2 regions of the Streptosporangium sp. NPDC006013 genome follow, and region 1 is predicted to be linked to the other one. Evidence: riboswitches for the same ligand, from Rfam matches in the RefSeq annotation. Region 1 holds a riboswitch; the other holds the start of a gene.
What was found. Region 1 has a riboswitch for glycine ahead of gcvT (glycine cleavage system aminomethyltransferase GcvT). Riboswitches for the same ligand answer to the same signal wherever they lie in the genome.
Positions count from the first base shown of each region.

Region 1 (7,628 bases):
CCCGGTGACACCGTCGACCCGCACCCGTATGACGCTCAGCGGCGCCCGCGCCGCGGGCCGCCCCTCGGTCCTCTCCGCGATCTCCGCCAGCCACTGCAGGCTGGTGAGGAGCAGGGGCGGCGTCTGGAGGTATCCGGCGACGTTGTCGTTGGGCAGCAGAGCCCGGCCGCCGAGGAGCGCGGCGGTCCGGCCGTCGCCCGGCGTGGCGACCGGTGGGTTGTAGGTCTCCATGGGGAGCCGGGTCAGCTCGCTGAAACCGGGCAACCTGGCCGGGTCGAACCGTCCGACGACGCGGGACTTGAGGTCCCCGGTGTAGCGTTTGGAGACCGCCCTGCGGTTCAGCGTGCGGAACTGGGTGTCGGATGCCCCGACCGTCGCGCCCGGGAAGTCCTTGGCCATGCCCGCCACCCCCGAGAACCACGGATCCTTCCAGACACCGGCCCCGTTCCGCACCGGGAGCGCGGCGAGCTCACGCGCTCCCCGCTGCCGGTACTCGACGGGCCCGGATGCCCAGTACCTCGTCAACGGCACGTAGTGCCCGTCCGACAGGTCCGACCACCGGTCGAGCATCGACTCGTAGACCTGTCCGGCGTCGAGGGTGAGACGCCTGACCTCCTCGCCCCGGTTCGCGGTGAGATAGGGCAGGAGCCTCTTGGCCGGCACGCCCTCGGCGACCTTCTCGGCCGCCTCGGCGGGCAGCCGCCGGATCACGACCTCGTCCTGCTGGTCCGCGTAGGGCACCGAGGCCGCGATCAGCGGGATCTCGTTGGGATCGTCCCTGGCCGCCTTCGCCGTGAGGTAACGTCCCTCGACCATCGCCCCCGCCAACCCGGCCAGCCGGGCCTCGGCATCCGGGTCGACGGCCGCGAGCACGAACGGGAACTCCTGGTAGAGCGGCACGCCCGCCTGGCCGGGCTTCAATCCGTTCCAGAAGTATCCGTCACCGTTGCCCAGACCGGTCCGCGTGGACCAGTAGCCGCGGTCGGGGAGCATCCGCTCGGAGGGGAAGGGGCTGGTCCTCGCCGGGTCCTGCGACCAGCCGAGCGAGGTCGCCAACCGGACCCGCCGGCCGCCGGGCAGTTCCTCCTCGGCCGCCTCGACGTACTCGCCCCCGTCCATGACCTCTGTGAAGTCGAGCGTGACGGGGCGGCGGGTGACGTACTCGTACCGGGGCTGCAGGAACGGGATCCGGGTGAGGCCCCGGTCGGTGACCCGGGTGCGCTCCACGCGCAGCATCGTGCGGTCGCCCTCGTGCAGCAGGTCCGTCACGTCGACCCGGACGCTTGCCTTGTGCACGACATGACCGATCATGCCGATCGGGGCGGCGACCTCGACGCCGTTGATCCGCTTGATCTGCTCGTACTGGTCGAAGGTGATCCCCCCGAAGATGCCCGACAGGTAGTTGGCGCGGACCAGCCCCTGCGACCGCTCGATGGCGGTGGCCGAGTTCTCCGGGCGGACCAGGATGTCGTACTGCGCCCGGAAGTTCTCCCCGACGGTGCCGATGATCTCCAGGCGCTGGGTCTCCGCGGTGCCGGTCAGCACGGTGAAGCCCGTCGCCGCGATCACGATGCCGAGCAGCAGCACCAGCGCCCGGCCGATCCGGTGCCGCAGCTGGGACAGCACTAGGCGGATCATCCGAGGCGCCCGATCCGGTCGAGCACGCCCTCGGTGGGCGTCACCCGATCATCGCCGACGATCCTGCCGTCCCGCATCCGGACCACCCGGTCACAGGCCGCCGCCACCTCGGGATTGTGCGTGGCGACCAGCATGGTCATGCCGTACTCCTCCCGGACCGACAGCAGCAGGTCGACGATCTCCTGGCCGGTGACGCTGTCGAGGTTGCCGGTGGGCTCGTCCGCCAGGAGCAGGGGCGGGTGGGCGATCAGCGCCCGGGCGATCGCCACCCGCTGCAACTGCCCGCCGGAGAGCTCGCCGGGCAGCGCCCGCTCCCGGTCGGCCAGCCCGACCGCGGCGAGCAGCTCCCTGGCGCGGGCCCGGCGGTCGAAGCCCACCCTGCGCGGCAGCACGGGGGCGAGCACGTTGTCCAGCAGGCTCAGCGCCGGGAGCAGGTGGAAGCGCTGGAAGACGAAGCCCACCGCGCGCCGGTGCCGGTCGAGACCCCGGCGCCCGAGATCGTCGACGCGCTTCCCTCCGACGTGGATCTCGCCCCCGTCGGGGAGATCCATCGCACCGACGAGATGGAGGAGCGTGGACTTGCCCGCTCCCGAGGGCCCGGTGAACGCGACCGCCTGACCGGCCTCGACCTCCAGGCCGACCTCGTCGAGTGCCCTGGTGGAGCCATGGACGCGGCTGACGCCTCGCAGGCTGACTTCAACGCTCATGGCCGATACATTGTCACAATGTACGAGGGTCCGTGAAGCTCCTATCTTGTGACAATGTAGGAATCATGCCACTTAGCCATGCCGTGCTCACCCTGCTGGCCGACGGGCCCAGCCACGGCTACGAACTCAAGGCCCGGTTCGAGGCGGCGGTCGGCCCCCAGTGGGGCGGCCTCAACATCGGGCACCTGTACCAGATCCTGGACCGGCTGGTCAGGGACGGCCACGTGACCCGCAGCCACGTGACCCAGAGCGACCGCCCGGACAAGACGCTGTACCGGCTGACCGAGAGCGGCGCCGGTGAGCTGCGGGATTGGGCGGGCGCTCCCTGGGTCCGCTCGTCGGGGTTCCGGGACGAACTGTTCCTCAAGCTGCTCGCGGCCACCCGGCTGGGCACGGACGCACTCGGCTCGTTCGTGTCCGCTCAGCGCCAGGCCTACCTCTCGGACCTGGCGGCGCTGACACGCCTGCGCCGCGAACAGGACGACCCTCTGGTGTCCCTGCTCATCGACGCGGCCATCGCGCACACCAGAGCCGACCTGCAGATCGTCGACGGCGCCGAGGAGCGCCTGGCGGCGATGGCCACCGCCGGCGCGGACGTGCACGCCGTAAGGCCCGAGGGCGATGGTCTCCGGGCACTGGGCGAGGGGGCCTGATCCCGGCCGGCAGGCGCGAGGGGATTTCGCTCGGCCGGTGCGGGCGGTTAGGCTGGCCTGCGACACCGATGAACCCCGCGCGGGAGAGTGTCCTGACATCCAGGCCAGGACCCCTGAAGGAGCAAGCCCTCCCCGCGAACCTCTCAAGGCAAAGGACCGTGCGGGTAGGTGCCTCTGGAAAGCAGGTCCCACGACCTCGCCGAAGGTGAAAGTCCGGCAAAACCCGGATGAAACTCTCAGGCACCAATGACAGAGGGGGAGGATGATCTCATCTGTCCCTTGTCTGAGGTGCGAACATGTCCCGACCTACGCCGCTGCGCGGCGTGCACGAGTCCCTCGGCGCGACGCTGACCGACTTCGCGGGCTGGCTGATGCCGCTCCGCTACGGCAGCGAGTCCGCCGAGCACAACGCGGTCCGCCAGGCGGCCGGCCTGTTCGACCTCTCCCACATGGGTGAGATCTTCGTGACCGGCCCGCAGGCCGCCGAGGCCCTCGACTACGCGCTGGTCGGCCACCTCTCCGCGCTGGCGCCCGGCCGCGCCCGCTACACGATGATCGTCGACGCCGGGGGCGGTGTGCTGGACGACCTGATCGTCTACCGGCTGGCCCCCGAAGAGTTCATGGTCGTCGCCAACGCCTCCAACTACCCCCGGGTGGCCGCCGAGCTGACCGAGCGCGCCAAGGACTTCGACGCCGCGGTGCGGGACCGCTCCGAGGAGTACGCGCTGGTCGCCGTCCAGGGGCCGCGCTCGGTGGAGATCCTGAGCACTCTCACCGACGCCGACCTGGACGGGCTCGGGTACTACGCGGGCCTGCCCGCCGTGGTGGCCGGACACGAGGTCCTCGTCGCCCGCACCGGATACACCGGCGAGGACGGCTTCGAGCTGTTCGTCGCGGCCTCGGCGGCGGAACCCCTCTGGACCGCCCTCACCGAGGCGGGCGCGCCGCACGGGCTGGTCCCCGCCGGCCTGTCCGCGCGCGACACCCTCCGCCTGGAGGCGGGCATGCCGCTCTACGGCAACGAACTCTCCGCGGACCTCACTCCGTTCGACGCCGGGCTCGGCCGTGTGGTGAGGTTTGACAAGCCGGGCGACTTCGTCGGCCGGGCCGCCCTCGAACCGCTCAGGGACGTCCCACCGGCCCGTCGTCTGGTCGGCCTGGTCGCGAGCGGCCGCAGGGTGCCCCGGCACGGGTATCCGGTGGTGGTCGCCGATGACGGCACGGTCGCCGGGGAGGTCACCAGCGGGGCGCCCTCCCAGACACTGGGCAGGCCCATCGCCATGGCCTACGTGGACAGCGGCCTGTCGTCGGGGCTGGCCGTCGACATCCGGGGCAGCCGCGAGCCGGTCGAGGTCGTCGAACTGCCTTTCTACAGGAGGAAAAAATGAGCAGCATTCCCGAGGACCTGCGCTACACCAAGGAACACGAGTGGATCGGCGGCGTCGACGACGGCCTGACCCTCACCGTGGGCATCACCGCCTACGCCGCCGAGGCGCTGGGCGACGTGGTCTACGTGCAGGTACCCGAGGTCGGCGCGTCGATCGCCACCGGTGACGCCGTCGGCGAGGTCGAGTCGACCAAGTCGGTGAGTGACATCTTCGCGCCGGTCACCGGCGAGGTCATGGAGGTCAACCAGGCGGTCGTGGACGACCCCTCGCTGGTCAACAGCGACTCCTACGGCGACGGCTGGCTGTTCCGGGTACGTCTTGAGGGCTCCGCCGACGACCTGCTGTCGCCGGAGGAGTACACCGCGCTCACCTCGGGTGAGTCATAAGTTCGACGCCTCGCGTCACGGTCACGCGCGTCCCCGGGCGCGCGTGACCGTCCACGCTGGAAGGATTCAGATGACGATCAGTGTCTTCGATCTCTTCAAGATCGGAATCGGCCCGTCCAGCTCGCACACCGGCGGCCCGATGGCCGCCGCCCACAGGTTCGCCCGGGGCCTGCACCGGGACGGGCTGCTGGAGAAGACCGCGCGGGTGAGCGCCATCCTGTACGGCTCGCTCGGGCTGACCGGCAAGGGCCACGGCAGCGACAAGGCGGTGCTGCTCGGCCTGTCGGGCGAGAAACCCGAGCTGGTCGACGTCGACACGGTCGACGAGCGACTGGCCGCCATGCGCGCCTCGGGCACCGTCCGCCTGTACGGCTCCCACGAGATCCCCTTCGTCATCGGCGAGGACCTCGTCTTCGAACGCAAGATCTCGCTCCCCCACCACCCCAACGGCATGCGCTTCACCGCCCTGTCGGAGTCCGGCGAGACGCTGCGCGAGAAGGTCTACTACTCGGTGGGCGGCGGCTTCGTCGTCGACGAGAACGCCACCGGCGCCGACCGGATCAAACCCGACGACACGGTCCTGCCGTACCCCTTCACCACGGCCGCGGAGCTGCTCGCCCAGTGCGCGGAGACCGGGCTGTCGATCTCCGGGCTGATGCTGGAGAACGAACGGGCGTTCGGCCGCACCGAGGCCGAGATCCGCGCCCAGTTGCTCGTCCTGTGGCAGGTCATGAGCGAGTGCGTGCGACGGGGCATCGGCAAGGAGGGCGTGCTGCCCGGCGGCCTGAAGGTCCGCCGCCGCGCCCACCAGCTCCACCGGCAGCTGCGGAGCGAGCCGGGAGAGAAGGACTCGCTGCAGACGATGGACTGGGTCTCGCTGTTCGCCCTCGCGGTCAACGAGGAGAACGCCGCCGGCGGCCGGATCGTCACCGCGCCCACCAACGGCGCCGCGGGCATCATCCCCGCCGTGCTCACCTACTACGACCGCTTCGTCCGCGAATCCGATGACGAGGGGGTGATCCGCTTCCTGCTGACCGCGGGGGCGATCGGCGTGCTGTTCAAGGAGAACGCCTCCATCTCCGGGGCCGAGGTGGGCTGCCAGGGTGAGGTCGGCTCCGCCTGCTCGATGGCCGCCGCCGGGCTCACCGAGGTGATGGGCGGCACCCCCGAGCAGGTCGAGAACGCCGCCGAGATCGGCATCGAGCACAACCTGGGGCTGACCTGCGACCCGATCGGCGGCCTGGTGCAGATCCCGTGCATCGAGCGCAACGCCGTCGCCTCGATCAAGGCCATCGCCGCGGCCAGGATCGCGCTGCGCGGCGACGGCCGCCACTTCGTCTCGCTGGACAAGGCCATCAAGACGATGCGCGACACCGGCCGCGACATGCTCGACAAGTACAAGGAGACCAGCCGCGGCGGGCTCGCGGTGAACGTCATCGAGTGCTGAACGCCTCCCCGGATACGCGCTTCAGATGAGGAACGCCGCATAGAACTCGATCACCACCAAATTTCGCATCACATATGGGCCCCTCCCATCCCGCGCCTATGCTGGGTGGCCATGTCCGCGGGACTCGGGAGGTCGTGGTGGTAACGGGAACGCACCCGGCGGACCGTGCCTCGCGGGTGCTCCGTTTCTTCGGGGCACACTGGCTCTTCATCACCGCCCTGCTGGCCGGCGGCTGCCTGCGCGCCCTGGCCGTGCTCGGCTACCGGCCCGCCCTGTGGTTCTGGGCCGACTCCTTCGTCTACCTGAACGCCGGGCTCGACCCTCGCCCCCTGGAGTCCCGTCCTGCGGGCTACTCGCTGTTCCTGTGGATCCTCAAGCCGCTGGCCAGCGTCCAGGCCGTGGTCGTCGTCCAGCACCTGCTCGGGCTGGCCGTGGCGCTCTGCGTCTACCTGCTGCTGCGCAGGCTGGGCCGCCTGCCGGGATGGGGCGCGACGCTCGCCGCGCTGCCGGTGCTGCTGGACGCCCACCAGGTCCAGCTCGAACACCTCGTCATGGCGGACCTGCTCTTCCAGTTCCTGGCGGTGCTGGCGGTCACCCTGCTGCTGTGGCGGCAACGCCCGGCCGCCTGGGTCGCGGCGCTGGCCGGCCTGCTGCTGGCCGCCGCGACGGTCACCCGGACCATCGGGCTGCCGCTGATCGCCGTGGCGCTGGTCTGCCTGGTGATCCGCCGGGCCGGGTGGCGGGCGGTCGTCTCCGCGACCCTGACCGCCGCCATCGGCCTGGGCTCGTACGCCGCCTGGTTCGAATCCGAGCACGGCAGCTACGCGCTGACCCGGGGCAGCACCTTCCTGTGGGCACGGACGATGACCTTCGCCGACTGCGCCAGGATCCAGCCGACCGGCCCCGAGACGGCCCTGTGCCCCGTCGAACCGGTGGGACAGCGCGCGGCGCCGCCGGTCTACATCTGGGACGGCGCCTCACCGCTGAACAAGGTCAAGGGCAGCTGGGCCGAGCGCGACGCGCTCGCCGGCGCCTTCGCCACCCAGGCCATCAAGGCCCAGCCGCTGGACTTCCTGCGGGCGGGCCTCGACGACGCGGTCCACATCTTCGACTGGACCCGGCGCGTCTACCCGACCCCCGGACCGCAGAGCGCCTACATATTCCCCGACACGCTGCGCCCCTTCCCCACCGGGGCCGCCTCGCAGGGGAAGACCGCCGAGCAACTGACCGTGGCCTACCAGGGCGCCTCGGGAGCGCCGACGATGGCCGAGCCGTACGCGGGCTGGTTGCGCGGCTACCAGGAGTACGGCTTCGTGCGCGGCCCGTTCCTCGCGGTGATCTGCCTGATCGGCCTGGTCGGCGTGCTGATGCGGCTGCGGCGGCTCGGCGGCGCGGTGCTGCTGCCCTGG
Region 1 is NZ_JBEXUE010000153.1:11,675-19,302, reverse strand. It holds partial or broken gene ABZ260_RS23205 (FtsX-like permease family protein) at 1-1,638, opposite strand, end outside; gene ABZ260_RS23200 (ABC transporter ATP-binding protein) at 1,635-2,345, opposite strand; gene ABZ260_RS23195 (PadR family transcriptional regulator) at 2,411-2,998, shown strand; glycine riboswitch at 3,069-3,167, shown strand; glycine riboswitch at 3,170-3,254, shown strand; gene gcvT (glycine cleavage system aminomethyltransferase GcvT) at 3,295-4,386, shown strand; gene gcvH (glycine cleavage system protein GcvH) at 4,383-4,772, shown strand; gene ABZ260_RS23180 (L-serine ammonia-lyase) at 4,843-6,219, shown strand; gene ABZ260_RS23175 (hypothetical protein) at 6,357-7,628, shown strand, end outside.

Region 2 (7,628 bases), on a different contig from region 1:
GTGCGCGGACGAGGGGATCAGGCAGACGTCACGATCCGACTCGCCACGCGCCGTGTGGTAGGCGCGGATCGCCAGGAGGCCGGCGAACTCGCCCTGGGAGCCGGCGTTCGGCTGGATCGACACGGCGTCATAACCGGTGACCTCGGCCAGCCAGCGCTCCAGCTCCCCGATCAGCTCGGCGTAGCCCGCCGCCTGGTCCTCCGGCGCGTACGGGTGCAGCCCGGCGAACTCCGGCCAGGTGATCGGCTCCATCTCGGTGGTCGCGTTGAGCTTCATGGTGCAGGAGCCCAGCGGGATCATCGACCGGTCCAGCGCGACGTCCTTGTCCTGGAGCCTGCGCAGGTAGCGCAGCATGGCCGTCTCGGAGCGGTGGCTGTGGAAGACCGGGTGGGTGAGGTAGTCGCCGACCCGCGCCAGCGCGCCGGGCAGCGCGTCGTGCGCGGCGGCGTCCAGGTCGGCCAGCACGGTGCCGCTGACCTCGAAGGCGGCCAGGACCTGCTCCAGATGGAGAACCTCGGTCCTCTCGTCGCAGGTGACGCCCACGTGGTCGGCGTCGACCAGGCGCAGGTTGACGCCGTTCTCCCGGGCCGCGGCGACGACTCCGGCGGCACGCCCGGGCACGCGGGCGAGCACGGTGTCGAAGAAGGTGTCGTGGACCACCTCGACGCCGCCCTGGCGCAGCCCCTCGGCGAGCACGACGGCGTGCCGGTGGATGCGGCGGCCGATCCTGCGCAGGCCCTCGGGGCCGTGGTAGACGGCGTACATGCCGGCGATCACGGCGAGCAGCACCTGCGCGGTGCAGATGTTGCTGGTGGCCTTCTCCCGGCGGATGTGCTGCTCGCGGGTCTGGAGTGCGAGCCGGTAGGCGGGGCGTCCCTCGACATCCTGGGAGACGCCGACCAGGCGGCCGGGCAGCTGGCGCTGGAGGCCGTCACGGACCGCCATGTAGGCGGCGTGCGGACCGCCGAAGCCGAGGGGGACGCCGAAGCGCTGCGAGGAGCCGACCGCGATGTCGGCGCCGAGCTCGCCCGGCGCGGCCAGGAGGGTGAGGGCGAGCAGGTCGGCGGCGGCGACCACCTGGGCACCGCACGCGTGGGCGGCGTCGGCGATGGCGCGGAAGTCGCGAATCCTGCCGCTGGCGCCGGGGTACTGCACGAGCACGCCGAAGCAGTCGGGGAGCCCTCCGGTGAAGTCGCTCTCGACCAGCTCGATGCCGAGCGGCTCGGCACGGGTGCGCAACACCGCCTTGGTCTGCGGCAGCGCGTCGGCGTCGACCACGAACACCTTCGACGAGGTGCGGCCCGCGCGGCGGGCCAGGGTCATCGCCTCGGCCGCGGCGGTGGCCTCGTCCAGCAGGGAGGCCCCCGCGACGTCGAGGGCGGTCAGGTCGGAGACGACGGTCTGGAAGTTGATCAGGGCCTCCAGCCGGCCCTGGGAGATCTCCGGCTGGTAGGGCGTGTACGCGGTGTACCAGCCCGGGTTCTCCAGGAGGTTGCGGCGGATGACACCCGGGGTGATCGTGTCGTGGTAGCCCAGGCCGATCATCGAGGTGAGCACGGTGTTACGCCCGGCGAGGACCCGCAGCTCGGCGAGGGCCTCGGACTCCCCTGCCGCCGGGGGCAGACCCAGCCGGGCGAAGGAGCGGATCGCCTCGGGCACGGCCACCGCGACCAGGTCGGCGACGGAGGCGAATCCGACCGCCTCCAGCATGCGGGTCTGGGCGGCGTCGTCGGGCCCGATGTGACGGGTCGCGAACGGCGGAGGGGCGAGTTCGCTGAGCGATGACAGATCGGTCATGAGAAGCCTCTCGGGCGGGGTGGAGACCGGTGCTGGGCGCGGGCATATGCCGGTTCTCCCCCTCTGTCATCACGACTGTCATCACGACGTGGTCGCTACCTGAGAGCTTCACCTGCCCTTGCCGGGAGGCTTGCACCGTCGGTGAGACGCACCTGGCGGGCGCGTCTGCTTTCCAGAGTTGCCTCGTCCGTGCGGTACAGGGTGCCTGAGAGATTCCGGGGAGGTTGCTCCTTCGGCGCCCCGATCGCGGTCGGGGTCTCTCCCGCACAGGGTCAACGGCGAATCCGAGTTTACCCGGTTCGTCGTGCTCTGCGACGACGGGCCAACTCATCGGCCTGATGATCGCCTAAAGGGCCTCCGCCCGACTCCGCGCGTTCGCCGGGAAGATCCGCGAGAGAGCCCTCCACCTCCTGCCACACCCGTCCCAGCGCGATACCGAAGACTCCCTGGCCCCCCTGGAGCAGGTCGATGACCTCGTCCGGCGAGGTGCACTCGTAGACGCTCACCCCGTCGCTCATCAGAGTGATCTGGGCCAGGTCGTTGACGCCCCGCTCCCGCAGGTGCTGCACGGCGATGCGGATCTGCTGGAGGGAGACACCGGTGTCGAGAAGGCGCTTGACAACCTTGAGGACCAGAATGTCACGGAAGCCGTACAGCCTCTGGGAGCCGGAGCCGTGGGCGGCTCTCACGGTGGGCTCGACCAGGCCGGTGCGTGCCCAGTAGTCGAGTTGCCGGTAGGTGATTCCTGCCGCCGAACAGGCCGTCGGCCCCCTGTAGCCGATGTCGGCGGGCACTTTCACCGGTTGCCCGTCGAACAGCAGACCCTCTTCACCCGCGCGCTGACGTGCCGACTGGCGCCGTTCCGGGTCATCCTGGTCGGCGTTTCTACCCTCGCCGCTGCTGACCGCCACGCGGACCTCCGGCTTTCTCTCATCCCACGGCCTGATCTGGGGGTTTACGCACGACCGCAGGTTTCACTTGCACCGTAGGACTGGGGCCAAGTCCAGTCAACGACCCCACCCGGCGCGTCGTGAAGCGTAAATGCACCGAAATTCCTACCCCGCGCGGCCGAAGTCCTCGGGCGTGATCGTGTCAAGGAACTCCCTGAACTTCTCCACCTCGTCCTCCTGGTCGTCAGGGATGATCACCCCTGCCTCCCGTACCACATCCTCACTCGCGAAGATACGTGCACCGGTGCGAAGTGCCAAGGCGATCGAGTCGGAAGGGCGCGCGCTCACCTCGACCCCGTTGGAGAACACGAGATCCGCGAAGAAGATACCGTCGCGTAAGGCGACGATGTTGACAGTGTTCAACCTGACTCCGAGCCCTTCGAGCACGTCCCGGAACAGGTCATGGGTAAGTGGCCGGGGTGGTGGTTCCTCGGCCTGGGCCATGGCGATCGCCGTGGCTTCCGTCATGCCGATCCAGATAGGTAGGTAACGCTCCCCATGCGTCTCTTTCAGCAGGACGATCGGCTGGTTGGAGGGCATTTCAACTCGAACGCCCACGACCTCCATCTGCAACACGGGCTGCTCCGTCTTCGCTGGATTCCGACCGGTTTGTTCAACGTAACACTCGTGGGGGTACGAGTGCCTGGTCAGGCTCTCACCGGCCCAGTGCCCCACGGACTCCGGAACGCAGCAACGAGGCGTGCAATTCCAGCAGGAGACCGGAGATCTCCCTCGCCGTCTCGTCCGCCTGGTCGATCGCGCCGGGGCCGCGACGGCGCAGCAGCGGGGCGACGGCCTGTTCCACCAGCCCCGCCTCGCGTTCCGCGGCGGCCTTGACCGCCCGCAGGTGGCGGGCACGCAGGCCGAAGGCGGCCAGGGCGCCCACACTGCGGGCCACGACCAGTGCCTCGGCGTCGTAGTAGCGGGCCACGGCGGCCAGCAGACCGTAGTCCTCCAGCTCGGTGAGGGTCTCCTCGTCGAGCTCGGCGGCGGCGAGGAACTCCTCGCGGGTGAGGCGGACCTCGGGGGGCGCGTCGTCGGGGACGGCGCGCGGCCGGGCCGCCGGGCGCTCCTCGCGGTCGGCCGCCTCCAGATGATCCTTGATCACGCGCAGCGGCAGGTAGCGATCACGCTGCTCGCTGAGGATGTAGCGGAGCCGCTCGACGTCGGCGTAGGTGAACTTGCGATAGCCGGAGGGACTGCGCTCCGGCTCGATCAGCCCCTCGCCCTCCAGGAAGCGAATCTTGGAGATGCTGACGTCGGGGAACTCGCCCTGCAGGAGAGCGAGCACCTCCCCGATGCTCATGTGCGCACGAGCGGCCTGCGAGCTCATCATCCTCCAGCGGCGCCGCGGGTGAGGAAGACGAGGCGGAACTTACCGATCTGCACCTCGTCCCCGCCGTACAGCGGGACCTCCTCGATGCGCTCACGATTGACGTACGTGCCGTTCAGGCTACCGACGTCGCGGACCGTGAAGACACCGCCGCCGCGCCGGTAGAACTCCACGTGACGGCGCGAGACCGTGATGTCGTCGAGGAAGATGTCGCTCTCGGGGTGGCGGCCCACGGTGGTGAGGTCGCTGTCGAGCAGGAACCGACTGCCGGCGTTGGGGCCGCGCATCGCGACCAGCAACGCGGTGCCGGCGGGCAACTGCTCAACGGCCTGCCGCTCGGCGAGAAGCGTCTCACCGGTCTCCGCCTCGTAGGCCTCGATCCCGGAGAGGGAGATCGTCGATGTGCTGTCTCCGGGGGTGTCGGACCTGGTAAGCGGCGACCCGCATCGTGAACAGAAACGGGCATCCTCAGGATTGGCATGACCGCACTGCGTGCAGTAGACGCTCGGCATCGATCGGCTCGGCCTCCTACCGCGAAGACGCGGCAACGGTGCTCAGTGATGCGCGCCTCGCTTCTTCGCTTCTCAAGTGTTTTCTCAGACTGCGAATGCCGCAACATACAGTGATGAGGCGCGAAGGTCAAGGTTGACGCTGAACCGCGGGTACGGTCGGTGACAAAGTTACAGGGGACGCTGCCCCTGGTCCATGGCGCCGCGCGGTATTTGTCGCGCGGGCCGCCTCAACCGCCGGCGGCCTCCTCCACCACCCGCGCCCAGCGCTCGATCAGGGTCTGGGCGGAGTCGACGTCGAACCCCTCGGCCCACAGGTGGGTCACCGCCTCGGTCGGGTCGGGCAGCACCAGGGTCCAGCTGCCGTCCTCCGCGACGACCCGCACCCCGTCGGTGGTGTCGATGCGGTGGTGCTCGGCGGCCTCGATGACCGAGCGCATCACCGCCCCCTTGGCCGCCCACGGAGTCGGCACGGTACGGCGCAGCAGCTTGGCCTCGGGTATCCTGGCGTCGATCTGGCTGAGCGAGAGCCGGGTCCTGGCGACCAGTCCGAGCAGGCGCAGGAACACCGCCAGGCCGTCCACCGTGGGGCCGAACTCGGGCACGATGAAACCACCGCGCCCGTCGGCCGCGAAGATCATCTCCGGACCCCTGGCGGCGGCGGTGAGCGCGTCGATCGCGGTGGACGTCCACTCGGCCTGGACCCCGTGGAACCTGCAGACCTGCTCGGCCACCCGGGTGGTGGTGACCGGCAGTGCCACCCTGCCGCCGCGGCGCTCGGCCGCGACCAGGTCGAGCACCACCAGCAGGGCGCGCTCCTCGCTGATCAGCTGGCCCATCTCGTCCACCAGCGCGACCCGCTCCCCCACCGGGTCGAAACGCACGCCGAAGGCCGCCCTGGAGGAGCTGACGAGCTCCGACAGGCGCTGCAGGTCGCGGCGGCGCTCGGCGAGGGTCTCGGTGGGCGAGGCGTCGTCCAGCCGGTTGTTGACGGTCAGCACGTCCACCCCGACCCGGCCGAGCAGGCTGGGCAGCACCAGCGAGGAGGTGCCTCCCGCGCAGTCGACCACGACCTTCATGTCGGCGTCGCGGACCCCGTTGATGTCGACCAGGCGTAGCAGCTCGTGCGTGTAGTCCTCCACCGCCCTGGCGGGGAAGCTCAGCTCGGCGATCTCGCCGGGGAAGGCGCGGCGGAACTCCTGCCGGGAGAAGACCCGGTCCAGCTTGCGCTGGGCCGGCGGCGACAGGTCCGCGCCGTGCTCGTCCATGAAGACGATGTCGACGCTCTGCGGGTCGCCGGGGGTGGTGCGCAGCGCGATGCCGCCTACCGCGTTCTCCCTGGCGGTGTGGAAGCGTGCCACGGGGAGCGGGGACGCCTCCAGGTCGAGCACGTTGATCGCGCTGGCGTTGAGGGCGCTGATCACGGCCCGCTTCAGCGCCCGCGCCGCGCGGGAGGAGTCGCGGGAGGTGATGACCGAGGCGCCCTTCTTCAGGGTGGTGGCGTAGGCGCTGGCGAGCCGCACGCACAGCTCGGGTGTGATCTCCACGTTGACCAGCCCCGAGACCCCACGGGGGCCGAACAGGTTGCGCTGGGCGCGCGGCTCCCAGATGACGCTGTTGTTGATCACCGCCCCGGCCTCGATGGTCTTGAACGGGTAGATCTTGACGCCGGAGGAGATGTACGCCTCGGCCTCGATGATGCACTCGTCGCCGATGACGGCGCCCTCCTCGACCCTGGCCGCGGTCATCAGGTCGGTGTTCTTGCCGATCACGCAGCCGCGCAGGTGGGCGCTGGGCCCGATGTAGACGTTGTCGTGGACGACCGCGCGGTGCAGGAAGGCCCCCTCCCTGACCACCGCGTTGCTGCCCAGCACGGTGTACTCGCGCAGCTCGGCCCCCGCCTCGACCTTGGCGTAGTCGCCGACGTAGAGCGGGCCCTTGAGGACGGCGTCGGTGTCGACCGAGGCTCCCTCGGCCACCCAGACGCCCGGCGAGACCTCGAAGGCGTCGATGTCGACCTTGACCCGGCCCGACAGGACGTCGGCCTGGGCCTTGAGGTAGCTCTCGTGGGTGCCGACGTCCTCCCAGTAGCCGTCGGCCACGTAGCCGTACAGCGGGGCTCCGCGCTCCAGCAGCCGGGGGAACACGTCTCCCGACCAGTCGACGGACTCCCCCGCCGCGATCTCGTCGAGGACCTCGGGCTCCATCACGTAGATGCCGGTGTTGACGGTGTCGGAGAAGACCTGGCCCCAGGTGGGCTTCTCCAGGAAGCGCTCCACCCGCCCCTGGTCGTCGACGATGACGATGCCGAACTCCAGCGGGTTGGGAACGCGCTTGAGCCCGATCGTGACCATCGCGCCGTTCTCGCGGTGGAAGCGGATCATGTCCGTCAGGTCGATGTCCGTCAGCGCGTCGCCGGAGATGACCAGGAAGCGGTCGTCGCGCAGCCGGTCCGCGGCGTTCTTGACGCTGCCCGCGGTGCCGAGCGGCGTGTCCTCGGTGGCGTAGTACAGGCTCATGCCGAGCTCGTCGCCGTCGCCGAAGTAGTTGCGGACCAGGGCCGCCAGGAACTGCACGGTGACCACCGTCTCGGTGAAACCGTGCCGTTTCAGGAGGCGCAGCACGTGCTCCATGATCGGCCGATTGATCACGGGCAGGAGAGGCTTGGGCTGGTTCGCGGTCATCGGCCGGAGCCGTGTACCCTCCCCGCCCGCCATGACGACGGCCTTCACAGATCACCTCTTAAGGCGTTTGGCCTCGCTTGTCAGCTGACGCACCTGTACCCAATACAGCACTCCGGACCACCAGTACAGACCTGTGCCCCAGATCGCCAGGGACCAGCCGACGATCCGGGCGGGATCGGCGTACCAGGCGTCGTGGTGGGCGAGGAAGAGCAGGGGGAAGGCGTAGAGGAGGTTGGCTGTGGCGGCCTTGCCGAGGAAGTGCACGGGCAACGCCGGGCCGTAGCCGAGGCGGCGCAGGATGAGCGGGATGCCCAGCAGCATCACGTCGCGCAGCGGGATGGCCAGTGCCAGCCAC
Region 2 is NZ_JBEXUE010000075.1:16,458-24,085, reverse strand. It holds gene gcvP (aminomethyl-transferring glycine dehydrogenase) at 1-1,797, opposite strand, end outside; glycine riboswitch at 1,980-2,072, opposite strand; gene ABZ260_RS14515 (MerR family transcriptional regulator) at 2,088-2,708, opposite strand; gene ABZ260_RS14510 (bifunctional nuclease family protein) at 2,853-3,323, opposite strand; gene ABZ260_RS14505 (MerR family transcriptional regulator) at 3,403-4,080, opposite strand; gene ABZ260_RS14500 (FHA domain-containing protein) at 4,080-4,592, opposite strand; gene ABZ260_RS14495 (mannose-1-phosphate guanyltransferase) at 4,820-7,321, opposite strand; gene ABZ260_RS14490 (CDP-alcohol phosphatidyltransferase family protein) at 7,325-7,628, opposite strand, start outside.
Region 2: it holds a riboswitch for glycine, as region 1 does, so the genes downstream of both, gcvP (aminomethyl-transferring glycine dehydrogenase) here and gcvT (glycine cleavage system aminomethyltransferase GcvT) in region 1, are expected to answer to the same signal.